DNA from 2 places in the Geodermatophilus sp. SYSU D00742 genome. Region 2 is predicted to be linked to the other one. Evidence: riboswitches for the same ligand, from Rfam matches in the RefSeq annotation. Region 2 holds a riboswitch; the other holds the start of a gene.
The links. Region 2 has a riboswitch for cyclic di-AMP ahead of ACI78V_RS11690 (aggregation-promoting factor C-terminal-like domain-containing protein). Riboswitches for the same ligand answer to the same signal wherever they lie in the genome.
Positions count from the first base shown of each region.

Region 1: another riboswitch for cyclic di-AMP. It lies ahead of ACI78V_RS14345 (hypothetical protein); the one in region 2 lies ahead of ACI78V_RS11690 (aggregation-promoting factor C-terminal-like domain-containing protein).

Region 1 is NZ_JBJGYJ010000019.1:44,679-51,842, reverse strand. Features, by position in the region: gene ACI78V_RS14365 (Nramp family divalent metal transporter) at 1-928, shown strand, start outside; gene ACI78V_RS14360 (sugar kinase) at 921-1,904, shown strand; gene ACI78V_RS14355 (dihydrodipicolinate synthase family protein) at 1,907-2,791, shown strand; gene ACI78V_RS14350 (C-terminal binding protein) at 2,806-3,759, shown strand; cyclic di-AMP (ydaO/yuaA leader) riboswitch at 3,910-4,059, shown strand; gene ACI78V_RS14345 (hypothetical protein) at 4,346-5,266, shown strand; gene ACI78V_RS14340 (ArsC/Spx/MgsR family protein) at 5,283-5,657, opposite strand; gene ACI78V_RS14335 (SDR family oxidoreductase) at 6,051-7,067, shown strand; gene ACI78V_RS14330 (alpha/beta fold hydrolase) at 7,085-7,164, opposite strand, start outside.
Region 2 is NZ_JBJGYJ010000014.1:22,588-29,751, forward strand. Features, by position in the region: gene cutA (aerobic carbon-monoxide dehydrogenase large subunit) at 1-2,176, shown strand, start outside; gene ACI78V_RS11680 (SRPBCC family protein) at 2,173-2,859, shown strand; gene ACI78V_RS11685 (alkene reductase) at 3,012-4,097, opposite strand; cyclic di-AMP (ydaO/yuaA leader) riboswitch at 4,289-4,443, shown strand; gene ACI78V_RS11690 (aggregation-promoting factor C-terminal-like domain-containing protein) at 4,691-5,128, shown strand; gene trpC (indole-3-glycerol phosphate synthase TrpC) at 5,523-6,332, shown strand; gene trpB (tryptophan synthase subunit beta) at 6,451-7,164, shown strand, end outside.

The DNA of each region.
Region 1 (7,164 bases), on a different contig from region 2:
CGAGATGGTCAAGGTCGCCGCCGTCCTGCTGCTCATCGTCGTCGCCTCGGTCGCCGCGATCGGCGCCTCGACGTGGGCGGACGTGCCGCAGATCGTCACCGAGGCAGGGCTGCCCGCCGAGGAGCTCGGCTTCGCGCTGCTCATGGGGGCCCTGGCCTTCGCCGGGGCCGGCGGCGGCCAGAACCTGTGCCAGAGCAACTGGATCCGCGACAAGCGCTTCGGGATGGGCGTCTACGTCCCGCGGATCGTCAGCCCCGTGACCGGTCACCCGGAGGCCGCGCCCTCCACCGGCTTCGTGTTCGAGCCGACCCCGGAGAACCTGGGCCGGTGGCGGCGCTGGTGGAAGTTCGCCAACACCGAGCAGCTGACCACCTTCGTGGCGATCAGCTTCCTCACCATCCTGTTCACCTCGCTGCTGGCCTACGCCACGGTGTTCGGTCAGGAAGGGCTGGCCAGCGACATCTCGTTCCTGCAGGCCGAGGGCGAGGCGCTCAACGCCACCGTCGGCGGCTGGTTCGGCACCTTCTTCTGGATCATCGGCGCGTTCTCGCTGTTCGCCGCCGCGCTGGGCATCGTCGACTACACCAGCCGGCTCGGGGCCGACGTGCTCAAGACCGCGTACCTCCGCGACGCGAACGAGAGCAAGATCTACTTCGGCCTGGTCTGGGGCCTGGTCGGGATCGGCATCGTCGTGCTGCTGTCCGGGCTGTCCCAGCCGCTGATCCTGCTGGTCATCTCGGCGGTCACCGGCGGGCTGATGATGTTCATCTACTCCGCGCTGCTGCTCCTGGTGAACCGGCGGACGCTGCCGAAGGAGATCCGCCCGGGCGGCCTCCGGGTGGCGGCACTGGTCTGGGCCTTCCTGCTGTTCGGCTTCCTGACCGTGCTGACCTTCAACGAGCAGCTGCAGAAGCTCTTCGGTGGGTGAGCCCGCGGGGACGACGGTGCCGGGCGGGGGGACCGTCCCGCGGGTGGTCACGGCGGGGGAGACGATGGTGCTCGTCGTCCCCACCGCCCCCGGGCGGCTGCGGCACGCCGGCGCGGTGACGCTGTCGATCGGCGGCGCGGAGAGCAACGTGGCGATCGGGCTGTCCCGGCTCGGCGTCCCGGCCGGCTGGGTGAGCGCCCTGGGCGAGGACGAGCTCGGCGAGCTGGTGCTGCACCGGGTGCGCGCGGAGGGCGTGGACACCAGCGCGGTGCGGCGGGTCCCGGACCGGCCGACCGGCCTCTACCTGCGCGAGGAGGTCGCCGGCGCGCTGCGGGTCTACTACTACCGCCGCGGGTCCGCGGCCTCGACCCTCGCGCCCGGGGCCTTCGAGCCCACCGTCCTCGACGGCGCCGCCTTCCTGCACCTCACCGGGATCACCGGGGCGCTGTCCCCGGAGTCGGCGGAGTTCCTCCCGTGGGCCGCGCGCACGGCCCGGGCGGCGGGGGTGCGGGTCAGCTACGACGTCAACTACCGCAGCCGGCTGTGGGAGCCCGCGGCGGCCCGCGCCGCCACCGAGGCGCTGCTGCCGCACGTCGACGTCCTGCTCGTGGGCGACGAGGAGGCGCGGGCCCTGTGGGGCTGGGACGACGACACCTGCCTGGAGCGCCTCGCCGACGCCGGGCCCGCCGAGGTGGTGCTCAAGCTCGGTGCGCGCGGCTGCGCGGCCGTGGTGGACGGCCGGCGCCTGACCGCCCCGGGGTTCCCGGCGCGCCAGGTCGACCCCATCGGCGCGGGCGACGCCTTCGCCGCCGGCTACCTCGCCGCGACGCTGTGGGGCCTGGACCCGGCGGGCCGGCTGCGCACCGCCAACGCCATGGGCGCCTTCTGCGTGCAGAACCTGGGCGACTACGAGGGCCTGCCCAGCCGCCGCGAGCTCACCGCGTTCCTGGACCGGACCGTCGACCTCGGGAGATGACGATGCAGCCGGACGACCCCGCCGGCGTCCTCGAGGGTGTCTACGTCGCCGCCGTGACGCCCTTCCGCGACGACGAGCGCTTCACCATCGACGTCGACTCCTACCTCGCCCACGTGCAGTGGCTCGCCGGGCACGGGGTCACCGGCGTCATCCCGTTCGGCACGAACGGGGAGGGACCCTCGGTGTCCCCGCGGGAGAAGCGGGCGGTCCTCGCGGCCCTGCTGCCGGCGGCGGGCCCGCTGCACGTCGTCCCGACGGTCGCCGAGGGGAACCTGCCGGACACCCTCGACCTGCTCGCCGAGCTGCAGGACCTGCCGGTCCGCGCGGTGATGGTGCTGCCGCCCTACTACTTCCGGCCGGTGGCGGCCGAGGGCCTGCGGGTGTTCTACGAGCGCGTGCTGGCCGCCACCCGCCACCCGGTCGTCGCCTACCACATCCCCAAGTACGCGGTGCCCGTCCCGGCCGAGCTGGTGGCCGCCCTGCCGGTGTGGGGGGTGAAGGACTCCGGCGGCGAGCCCGGCTACGCCGAGGCCGTGCACGCGGCGGGCAAGGGCGTGCTCGTCGGCACCGAGGACGACCTGCCGGCCCGCCTGCTCAGCGCCACCGGCTCGATCTCCGCCCTGGCCAACATCGTCCCCGAGCAGGTCGTCGCGCTCTACGGGCACGTCCGCGGCGGCCGGCCGGCGGAGGCGGCCTCGTTGTCGGCCCACCTCCAGCAGGTCCGGGCGATGACCAAGCAGTACGCCGGTCCCGGGGTGCTCAAGCGGGTCGCCGAGGCGCGCCACGGGCACCGGATGGGGACCGTGCGCCCGCCGCTGGTCCCCGTCCCGCCGTCGTTCGACGCCGTGGCCGCCGCCGAGCGCGCCGTGGCGGTCCCCGTCGGCTGAAGGAGGCTCCTCCGGTGCGGGTGCTCGTCACCGACGCGGACTACGGGGTGCTCGACATCGAGGCCGAGGTCCTCGGCGCCGCCGGGCACGAGCTGCTCACCGCGCAGTGCCGGACGCCGGCCGACGTCGTCGCGGCCGCCGGGGACGTCGACGCCGTCCTCGTGCAGTACGCGCCGATCACCGCCGAGGTCCTGGCGGCGTTGCCGCGGCTGCGGCTGGTGAGCCGCTACGGCGTCGGGGTCGACGTGGTGGACCTCGACGCCGCCCGCAGCCGGGGCGTGTGGGTGTGCAACGTGCCCGACTACGGCACCGCCGAGGTCGCGCTGCACGCGGTGGCGATGCTGCTCGCGCTGCTGCGCAACCTCCCCGAGCACGACCGGCAGGTGCGCGCCGGGAACTGGGACCACCGGGCCGGCGGGGTCCTCCCGCGCCCCGGCGCGCTGACCCTCGGCGTCGTCGGTCTCGGCCGCATCGGGCGGACGACGATGGAGCGGGCGGCGCCGTGGTTCGGGGGCTGCGTGGGCTACGACCCGCACCTCCCGGACGACGCGTGGCCGCCCGGCGTCGAGCGGGTCGGGCCGGAGGAGCTCTTCGCCCGCAGCAACGCGGTGACGCTGCACCTGCCCCTGACCCCGGAGACACGGGGCCTCGTGGGGGAGGACCTGCTGGCCCGGCTGCCGCCCGCGTCCTACCTGGTCAACACCGCCCGCGGAGGTCTCGTGGACCTCGACGCCGTCCTCCGGGCGCTGGAGGACGGGCGACTGGCCGGGACCGCCCTCGACGTCCTGCCGGAGGAGCCACCGCCGGCCGGTCATCCGCTGCTCGGCCACCCGCGCGCCCTGCTGACACCGCACGTCGCCTGGTACTCGGCGCAGGCGGAGGTGGAGCTGCGGCGCAAGGCGGCGGAGAACGTCGTCACGTGGGCGCGGACCGGCCGGCCGGCCTACGCCGTCGTCGAGGGACGCTGACGCGCCGGCGCCCTACACGTCCCGGCCGTCGACCGGGCGCTCCGCGACGTGCATCACCCGACGAACCGACGGCTCACGATTGTCACAACTGCATAACGGCGGTTACGGTGGGTGAGTCCGGTCGATCGTCACGCCCCGCCCGGGGCACCCGAACGGACGCCGCCGAGTCGCCCTCCGGGGCGAGCCGGGGACCCATCGCAGTACTGGGGTGAATCCACTCCCGGGCCCACGTCCGGAGAGGTAGGGCTGCTTCCCGCCCGAACCCGTCAGCTAACTCGGTAGGCGGCCATCGGAAGAACGGAGAGCGGCCGGATGGCGCGCCCCTGCCCTGCAGCACGACCCTGCCCGACCCGGTACCGCCGGAACAGGGTGCGCCCGCGCAGCTGACCGCGCGCGACCGTCACTGACGCACGCCTCCCCGCGGGTCCACCCCCGAGCACCCTCGCTCGACCGGCCGACCGCCGCTTCCCCGGTGACCCGCCCCGGCCTGCTGACGACCGCAGCCCTCACCGCCCGCTCACCCCTCGCAGCCCGCCGCGCCCCCGCGCGTGCCGCTGCGCCCGCACACCTCGGAGCACACCGCCCCATGGACCCCCGCACCACCACGTCCGGCCGCCGCGGCTCGTCGACCCGCTCGCACCGCCGTCCGCCGTCGGCCGTCCGCCGTCCCGGCCTGTACCTGGGCGCGGCCACCGCCGGCGCCCTCGTGGTCAGCGTCCTGTTCGGCGCGGACCCGGCCGCGCAGGCCGAGGCCGGCCGGTCGGAGTCGGTCAGCGTCGCCCAGCAGCTGGGCCTGACCGCCGACTCCGTCCCCCCGGCCGAGGCGACGCCGGACCTCCAGCCGCTCGAGCAGCTGACCGCCAGCCGCAGCACCCGCGAGGCCGAGCAGACCGCCGCGCAGCAGGTCCAGGCCGCCGCCGACCAGGCCGAGCTCGACCGCCGGAGAGCCGAGGCGGAGGCCGCCGCCCGCGCCGCCGCCGAGGCCGCGGCCGCCGAGGCCGCGCGCGCCGCCGAGGCCGCGCGGGCCGCCGAGGCGGCTGCGGCTGCGCAGTCCGCCGAGGCCGCGAGGGCCGCCGCGGCCGCGCCGCCGCGCTCCGCGGGGTCCGCGCCCACCGCCGCCGCCGCGTCGGGCAGCGTCGCGGCGACCACGGTCGCCCGCATCACCAACACCGCAGGGGCCACCAGGCCCGCCGCGCAGGCGGCCGCCAACGCGGTGGTCAGCAACGTGCCCGGCGCCGCCGGGATCACCATCGGCGGCACCCGGCCCAGCGCGGCGGACCCCGGCGGCCACCCGTCCGGCCTGGCGCTGGACTACATGACCAGCTCCTCGCTGGGCGATGCGATCGCCGCCTACCACATCGCCCACTGGAACGAGCTCGGCGTCGAGTACGTCATCTGGAAGCAGCGGATGCTCAGCTCACCCAACGGCTCCTGGAAGCCGATGGCCGACCGCGGCAGCCCGACCGCCAACCACTTCGACCACGTGCACGTGAACTACCGGGGCTGAGCCCGGAGCACGTCGGTCACGGCTGCCCGGCCGCGTGGCGGGCGGCCGTGACCACCTCGGTCAGCGTCTGGTCGTCGCGAGCGACCCAGGCGCGGCCGTCGTCGGTCAGCACGATGGGGCGCTGGATCAGCCGCGGGTGCTCCACCAGCAGGCGGATCCAGGCGTCGGCGTCCCGGGGCATGTCCCGGAGCCCGAGCTCGCGGGCGAGCGGCTCGGACATCCGGGCCACGTCCCACGGCTGCAGCGCGAGCGCGGTGAGTGCGGCGCGCAGTTCCGCCTCGCTCGGCGGGTCGTCGAGGTAGCGGCGCAGCGTGTACTCGACCCCGGCCTCCTCGAGTCGGTCGCGCGCGGTGCGGCACTTGGAACAGGACGGGTTGAACCAGACCTCCACGTACCGACCCTAGGGTGCGCCCGGGGGCCGTCGACGTCGTCCACGGCGAGCGGCATCGCGGGGCCGACCCCGGCGCCGTGGGGCACGGCCGGGCAGACGTCCTAGACATCTGTTGCGGTGGCGGGGCGCCGCCTGCATGCTGGTCGGCGGGCGGGGCCCTGGGGCGTCCCTCGGGTGCGCCCCGCCCGCCAGCGTGCGAAGCGCGTTTGCCGTGTCCGGTCCCGGGGCACCCAGCGCGCGAACCGGCCCCGGCGTGGCCGTGGAACCCCCGCGCCGGGGCCGTGGCGCGTCCGGGGCCCGGGGGTCCGGCCGCACCGGCGCCCGCCACTGTCGTCGTGCTCACATCCGGCCGACACGCCCATCGGTCCGGCGACCGCCGGGTAGGGGGCGGTCATGGCACGGACACGGTTGAAGCCGGTACGCGAGCAGGTCGTCGTCGTGATGGGCGCGTCGAGCGGGATCGGCCGGGCCACCGCCGCCCGGTTCGCCGCGGACGGCGCGAGGGTCGTCGTCGCCGCCCGCGGACAGGCCGGGCTCCGGTCCCTGGTCGAGGAGATCCGGACCGCCGGAGGACAGGCCTGCGCGGAGGTCGCCGACGTGACCGACCCGGCGCAGGTGCGGCGGGTGGCGCAGCGCGCGGTCGACGAGTACGGCCGGCTGGACACGTGGGTGCACGCCGCCGCCGTCCTGCTGGTCGCGCCGTTCAGGGAGACGACGCCGGAGGAGTTCCAGCAGGTCGTCGACGTCAACCTGATGGGGCAGGTCCACGGCGCCATGGCGGCCCTCCCGCACCTGGGGCGGCAGGGCGGGGCGTTCATCTCGATCTCGTCGATGGGCGCCCGGCGCGGGGTGCCCCTGCAGACGGCCTACTGCGCGTCCAAGCACGGCATCGACGGGTTCCTCGAGACGCTGCGGACCGAGGTGCGGCGCGAGGGCCTGCCGGTCAGCGTCACCCAGGTCCTCCCGGCGACGATCAACACACCGCTGTTCGACCAGGCGCGGACCAAGATCGGGGTCAAGCCCGTCGCCCCGCCGCCGGTCTACCAGCCGGAGGTGGTCGTGGACGCCGTCCTGTACGCCGCGGCGCACCCGGTCCGGGACCTCGTCGTCGGCGGGTCGGCCAAGGCGCTCATCCTCGGTGAGCAGCTCGCCCCCCGCCTGGTCGACGAGCTGATGACCCGGTTCGGCTTCGAGGCGCACGACACCGGCCGGCCGAAGTCCGCCGATGCCCCGGACAACCTCTTCGCCCCACTGGACGCCCACGACACCGCCCACGACGGCTTCGAGCAGGTGGCACGGCCCCGCAGCCTGTACACGTCGCTGCAGATGCACCCCCTGGTCAACCGGATCCCGCTGGCCGCCGAGGCGCTGGCCGCGGCGGGGTTCGTCCTCCGGCCGCTGCGCCGGTAGCGGGCGCCGCGCCGGCATCAGGAGCGGGCGGCGGCCGCGGCCTGGTCCACCAGCCGGATCACGCGCTGCGGGACGTCGGCGACGGCGCTGTGGCCGG
Region 2 (7,164 bases):
CATCCCGCACCCGCAGCTGCACGCCCCGCGCACCGGGTACCCGCTGGCCAAGGGGGAGGTCAACCACGTCGGGGAGCCGATCGTCATGGTGGTGGCGACCGACCGGTACCTCGCCGAGGACGCCGCCGAGCGGATCGTGGTCACCTACGAGGAGCTGCCGGTCGTCGTCGGCGTCGACGCCGCTCGCGAGGCCACGGCCGCCGTCCACCCCGACGTCCCGGACAACGTGGCGGCACGGCACCACCAGGAGACGGGGGACGTCGAGCCGGCCCTGGCGTCGGCGCCGCACACGCTGTCGTTCACGCAGTACATCGAGCGCAGCGCGTGCATGCCGATGGAGGGCAAGGGCGTGCACGCGCGGTGGGACGCCGCCGACTCCTCGCTGCGCGTCTACACCAGCACCCAGGCCTCGACGTCGGTGCGCGCGGCCATCGCGGCGAAGCTGGGGCTCTCGCTGGACAGGGTCGAGGTCATCGCGCCTGACGTGGGCGGGGGCTTCGGCGTCAAGATCGTGCACCCGTGGCCGGAGGAGCTGCTGGTGCCGATGGCGGCCATCGCGCTGGGCCAGGAGGTGAAGTGGGCGGAGGACCGCCGCGAGCACTTCATCTCCAGCGCCCACGAGCGCCAGCAGCGGCAGGAGATCACCGTCGGGTACGACGACGACGGCCGGATCACCGCCCTCGACGTCCACATCTGGCACGACAACGGCGCGTACACGCCCTACGGGATCATCGTGCCGATCGTGACGGCGACCCAGCTGGTCGGCCCGTACGCGATCCCGGTGTACCGGGTGATCGTGGAGAGCGTCTTCACCAACACCGTCATCGTGACGCCGTACCGCGGCGCCGGGCGGCCGCAGGGCTGCTACGCGATGGAGCGGACGATGGACCGCGTCGCCGACGCGCTCGGGCTCGACCGCGCGGTCGTCCGGGAGCGGAACCTCATCCGGCCCGACCAGTTCCCCTACGACCACCGGCTGACGTTCCAGGACGGCCGGCCGGTCATCTACGACTCCGGCGACTACCCGGGCCTGCTGGACAAGCTGCGCACGCTGGTCGGCTGGTCCGCCGCGGACGAGCTGCGGGCCGACGCCGAGGCGCGCGGGAAGCTGCTCGGCGTCGGCATGGCGCTGTACGTGGAGGGCACCGGGCCCGGTCCGTACGAGGGCGGGCACGTGCAGGTGCTCGGCAGCGGCAAGGTGCTGGTCTCGACCGGGCTGACCTCGCAGGGCCAGGGCCACGAGACGGCGTTCGCGCAGATCGTGGCCTCGGAGCTCGGCGTGCCCATCGAGGACGTCGAGGTGACCACCGGCGACACCCGGCGCTTCGGGTACGCCGTCGGCACGTTCGCCTCGCGCGCGGCGGTGATGAGCGGCAACGCCATCGCCCTGGCCGCGCGCGGCGTGCGGGAGAAGGCGCTGCGGATCGCCGCCGACGTCCTGGAGGCCGACCCCGGCGACCTGGAGATCGAGGACGGCGTCGTCCAGGTGCGCGGCACCCCCGGGGCCTCGATCCCGCTGCGGACGGTCGCGGTCCTCTCCAACCCGCTCCGCTACGCGTTCGACGAGGCCGCCAAGCAGGCCACCCAGTTCGCCACGCACGACGACACGAAGCCGCCGGTGGCCGAGGGCGACGCACCCGGCCTGGAGCACCGTGACTACTACTCGCCGATCCGGTCGACGTTCGCGTCAGGGGCCCACGCGGCGGTGGTGGAGATCGACCCGACCACGTGGGAGATCGACGTCGTGAGGTACGCGGTGGTCCACGACTGCGGGAACATCGTCAACCCGATGATCGTCGAGGGCCAGGTGCACGGCGGCGTCGCGCAGGGCATCGGCGGCGCGCTGTACGAGCGGATGGTCTACGACGACTCCGGCCAGCTGCAGAACGCCTCGTTCATGGACTTCCTCATGCCGTACGCGTCGGAGATCCCGGACGTGGTGATCGACCACCAGCAGACGCCCTCGCCGCTGAACCCGCTCGGGCTCAAGGGCGCCGGTGAGGCCGGCGTCATCCCGGGGACGGCGGCGATCGCCTCGGCCATCGAGGACGCGACCGGACGCCGGATCGCCGCCATGCCCATCTCACCCACCGAGCTCTACGACCTGATGCGATCACCCGATTCGGAACGGACCGCCGCGGCCGCGCGCCGGGCGAGGACAGGAGTGAGTGCGTGAACCTCGACGGCTCTGCGGTGCTGCACGCCGACCCGGACCGCGTCTGGAGCGTGATCACCGACCCCGCGGTGCTGGCCCGCACGATCCCGGGTTGCGAGTCGCTGCGGAAGGTCGGGGACGACGAGTACGAGATGAACGTCTCGGTCGGTGTCGGCGCGATCAAGGGCACGTACGCCGGCGAGGTGCGGCTGACCGACCAGAACAGGCCGAAGTCCTACGTCATGCACGCGTCGGGGGCGGGCGCGCCGGGGAACGCGCGGGCGCAGGTCACGATCAACCTCGAGCCGTCCGACGCCGGGACCACCACGCTCACCTACTCCGCCGACGCGGTGATCGGCGGCCCGGTCGCGGGTGTGGGGCAGCGGATGATCAGCGGCGTCGCCAAGCGGATGGCCGGGCAGTTCTTCAAGGCGATCGACGACGAGCTGACCGGTGCCGCGGCGCCGGTGGCGGCTCCGGCCGAGGCCCGCCCGTCGGCGGCCGCGGTGAGCGACACGCAGGTGGCCGCTCCGACCGCTGCCCCTGCGGCCGCCGGCCAGCCGCAGGTGTTCGCCGGCCGGGCCGCCGCGGCGCCGGCTGCGCCGTCCGACGTCCGGACCCTGGTGACCGGCGCGCTCGGCGGTGCCGGGCTCACCCTGCTCGGCGTCCTCGTCGGCTGGCTCCTGGGCCGCCGCCGGGGCTGAGTCCCCGGGGAGGGGCCGACCTCTCCCGTACACGCGTCGAGGGCCCTCCCGATCCGATCGGGAGGGCCCTCGACGTCCGGTCGTCACGCGTCCTGGACGGGGGTCGCGGTCTCGGGCGACGCGAGACCACGACCCGTGCACGGACTGCGGGCTCAGCTGGCCTGACGGTCCTGCAGCGTCGGGTAGTCGGTGTAGCCCTCGGCGCCGCTGGCGTAGAACAGGTGGGCCCTCGGCTCGTTCTCCGGGTGCTCCCCGGCCCAGCGCTCGACCAGGTCGGGGTTGGCGATGACCGGGCGGCCGACGGCGACGGCATCGGCGTGGGCGGCCTCGATGAGCTGCACCGCCTCCTCCCGGGTGGTGACCGAGCCGAAGCCGCTGTTGGCGATCAGCGGGCCACCGAAGCGCCGGCGCAGCTCCTGCACCAGGTCACCGGCGGGCTCGCGGTGCAGCACCGACAGGTAGGCCAGGCCCAGCGGGGCCAGCTGGTCGAGGAGGGTGCCGTAGGTGGCGAGGACGTCGTCCCGGTCGGTCTCGAGGGCGTCCTGGATGCCGTGCTCCGGCGAGATCCGCAGCCCGACCCTGCCGGCGCCGATCGCCGCGGCCACCGCGGCCACCACCTGGACGACGAACCGCGCCCGGTTCGCAGGGGAGCCGCCGTACTCGTCGGTGCGCTGGTTGGACGTCGGCGAGAGGAACTCGTGCAGCAGGTAGCCGTTGGCGCCGTGGATCTCCACGCCGTCCAGGCCGGCCTCGATCGCCCGGCGGGAGGCGGAGACGAAGTCCTGCACCGTCGCCCGGGCCTCCTCGACGGTCAGCGCGTGGGGCACCGGGTAGGCCTGCTTGCCCTTCTCGGTGTGCCCCTCGCCGTTGATGGCGATGGCGCTGGGGGCGACGACTCGGCGACCGCCGTTGACGTCGGGGTGCGTGACCCGGCCGCCGTGCATGACCTGCAGGACGATCCGGCCGCCGCGGGCGTGCACGGCCTCGGCGACGCGGCGCCAGCCCTCGACCTGCTCGTCGGTGACGATGCCGGGCTGGCCGACGAACGCCTGGCCCGCCTGGTCGGGATAGGTGCCCTCGGTGATGATCAGGCCGACGCCGGCGCGCTGCCGGTAGTGCTCGACGACCAGGTCACCGGGGACGCCGGACGCGCCGGAGCGCATGCGGGTCAGGGGGGCCATCACGACGCGGTTGGCGAGCTCGAGGTCGCCCAGGGTCACGGGAGAGAACAGGTCCACGTGGGTTCCAAGGGGCCGCCCACGGCGCCCATTCCGGAACGCCACGGTCATGACGCTCACAGTGACGCACATCCCGCCGCCAGGCGCATGGCGCCACAGAGGACCGGCGACCATCGAGTGGCGCGATGTGCGTTGCGTTCTTACGGTGGCGGTGTCCGGCCGATCGTCGCCTCCCGAGCCTGGGGAGCCCGCGCCGGACGCCGCCGAGTCGCTCCCACCGTGGGCGCGAGCCGGGGACCCACCCGCACCACCGGGGTGAGTCCCGCTCCCGGGCACACCCGGGAGCGGGTAGGGCACTCCCAGCCCGAACCCGTCAGCTGACCCGGTAGGCGGCCAGGGAGGAACGGAGAACCACCCCGCCCGGGGCCTCAGCTCCCGCGCGCCCCCGCAGGTCCGGGACCGTCGCGCTCCCGCCTGCCCACATCCCAGGAACCAGCCGTGCGGCCCGCACTGTCGACCGACGGCTCCAGCCGGGCGCCTGTGTCCGGCCGGTGCCGCATGCCCGGTTGACGGCACGACCACCGCCGCGGCCGGTCCCGCACGCCCGCCGGGCGCCGACGGCGCCGGGCTCCACACAGCTCGAGGACCGCACCATGCACAACCAGCACACCCACCGATCCGGCTCCCTGCACCGGCTCGCCACCGTCGGCGTCCTGACCCTCGCCCTCGCTCTCGCCCCCACCGGACAGTCGGTCGCCCGGGCGGACGGGGCGTCCACGACGTCGACCAGCGCCGGTGAGAAGCAGGCCTACAAGAACCACGCCCTGGGCCAGGTCGGTGGCAACAGGACCCAGTTCGGCTGCCTCGACCGGCTCTGGGAGCGGGAGAGCGGCTGGAACCCCAGGGCCCAGAACCCGAGGAGCACCGCGTACGGCATCCCCCAGTTCCTCGACTCGACGTGGGCCATGACCGGCATCCGCAAGACCTCGGACCCGTACCGGCAGATCAAGGCGGGGCTGATCTACATCGGAAAGCGGTACGGCACCCCCTGCGGGGCGTGGAACCACAGCCAGGCCCGCGGCTGGTACTGATCCCGGCACGCCCGGGGGGCCCCCCCCCCCCCCCCCGGGGGGCCCCCCCCACCCCCCCCCCCCGCCCCCCCCCCCCCCCGCCGCGCCGGGCGCCCCCCCCCCCCCCCCCCCCCCCCCCCCCCCCCCCCCCCCCCCCCCCCCCCCCCCGCCGCGGACCGACGAGGACCGCGCCCTCGACGCCTGGCGCGCTCTGGACCGGGGGGTGGACCCGACGGAGCCGGGTGGACGCGAACCCTGATCCCTACCCCGGACCGGATGGCGCCAACCGCCCCGCCGCAGCGTGCAGCGGCCCCCCGGGCAGGCGGGGTCCGCGCCGCCTCTAGAGTGGGAGCCCGGGTCCGGTGGAGGCCGGGTCCGGACCGCCAGGCCAGTCCGACGATCAGCGGGAGGACACGTGTCCGTGCTCGACGAGATCGTCGCCGGTGTACGTGAGGACCTCGCGGCCCGTGAGGCCCTGACCCCCCTCGCCGAGGTGAAGGCCGCCGCGCAGGACGCCCGGCCGGCGCGCGACGCCCTCGCCGCCCTGCGGGCCCCCGGCGTCGGGGTCATCGCCGAGGTGAAGCGGCAGAGCCCGTCGAAGGGTGCCCTCGCCGCGATCCCGGACCCGGCCGTCCTGGCCGCGCAGTACGCCGACGGCGGGGCGCGGGTGATCAGCGTGCTCACCGAGCGGCGCCGGTTCGGCGGTTCGCAGGCCGACCTCGCCGCCGTCCGGGCCGCGGTCGACGTGCCGATCCTGTGCAAGGACTTCATCGTCAGCAGCTACCAGGTGCACGAGGCCCGCGCGCACGGGGCCGACGTCGTCCTGCTGATCGTGGCCGCACTCGAGCAGAACGCACTGGTGGGCCTGCTCGAGCGGGTCGAGTCCCTGGGGATGACGGCGCTGGTCGAGGTGCACACCGAGGCCGAGGCCGACCGCGCCCTGACCGCGGGCGCGGCGGTCATCGGGGTCAACGCCCGCGACCTCACCACCCTGCAGGTCGACCGCTCCACGTTCGAGCGCATCGCCCCCGGGCTGCCGTCGGGGGTGGTGAAGGTCGCCGAGTCCGGCGTCCGCGGGCCGCACGACCTGATCAGCTACGCCGCCGCCGGGGCCGACGCCGTCCTCGTCGGCGAGGGTCTGGTCACCGCCGGGGACGCCCGCCAGGCGGTCGCCGACCTGGTCACCGCCGGCTCGCACCCCGCCACGCCCCGCACCAGTCGCTGATCTTGGTCGCCCGGTAGGGGCCCGCCGCCGGCCTCGTCCGGGGCTCGTCCCGAGCGTGCGGACGAGGAGGACGGGGTCCTTCCACGGTGGCGGGCCTGGAGGTCCTTAGGCTGGGGGCATGACGACGACCAGCCCACCGCAGCCCGAGGAGCAGCTCCTTCCGGCGCGCCCGGGCTGGCCCGACGCCACCGGCCACTTCGGGGTCTTCGGCGGCCGCTTCGTCCCCGAGGCGTTGATCGCCGCCCTCGACGAGCTCACCGAGGCCTACGAGGCGATGCGGGTCGACCCGGCGTTCCTCGAGGAGTTCGCCCGGCTGCAACGGGACTACACCGGCCGGCCCAGCCCCATCACCGAGGTGCCGCGGTTCGCCGCCCACGCCGGCGGCGCGCGCGTGCTGCTCAAGCGCGAGGACCTCAACCACACCGGCTCGCACAAGATCAACAACGTGCTGGGTCAGGCCCTGCTGACCAGGCGCATCGGCAAGACGCGCGTGATCGCCGAGACCGGCGCCGGCCAGCACGGCGTGGCCACCGCCACGGCCGCCGCGCTCATGGGGCTGTCCTGCACGGTGTACATGGGCGAGGAGGACACCCGCCGGCAGGCGCTCAACGTCGCCCGGATGCGGCTGCTCGGCGCCGAGGTCATCCCGGTCACCACCGGTTCGCGCACCCTGAAGGACGCGATCAACGAGGCGTTCCGCGACTGGGTCACGAACGTGGAGACCACCAACTACGTCTTCGGCACGGTGGCCGGCCCGCACCCGTTCCCGGCGATGGTCCGTGACTTCCAGCGGGTGATCGGCGACGAGGCGCGCGCGCAGGTGCTCGAGCGG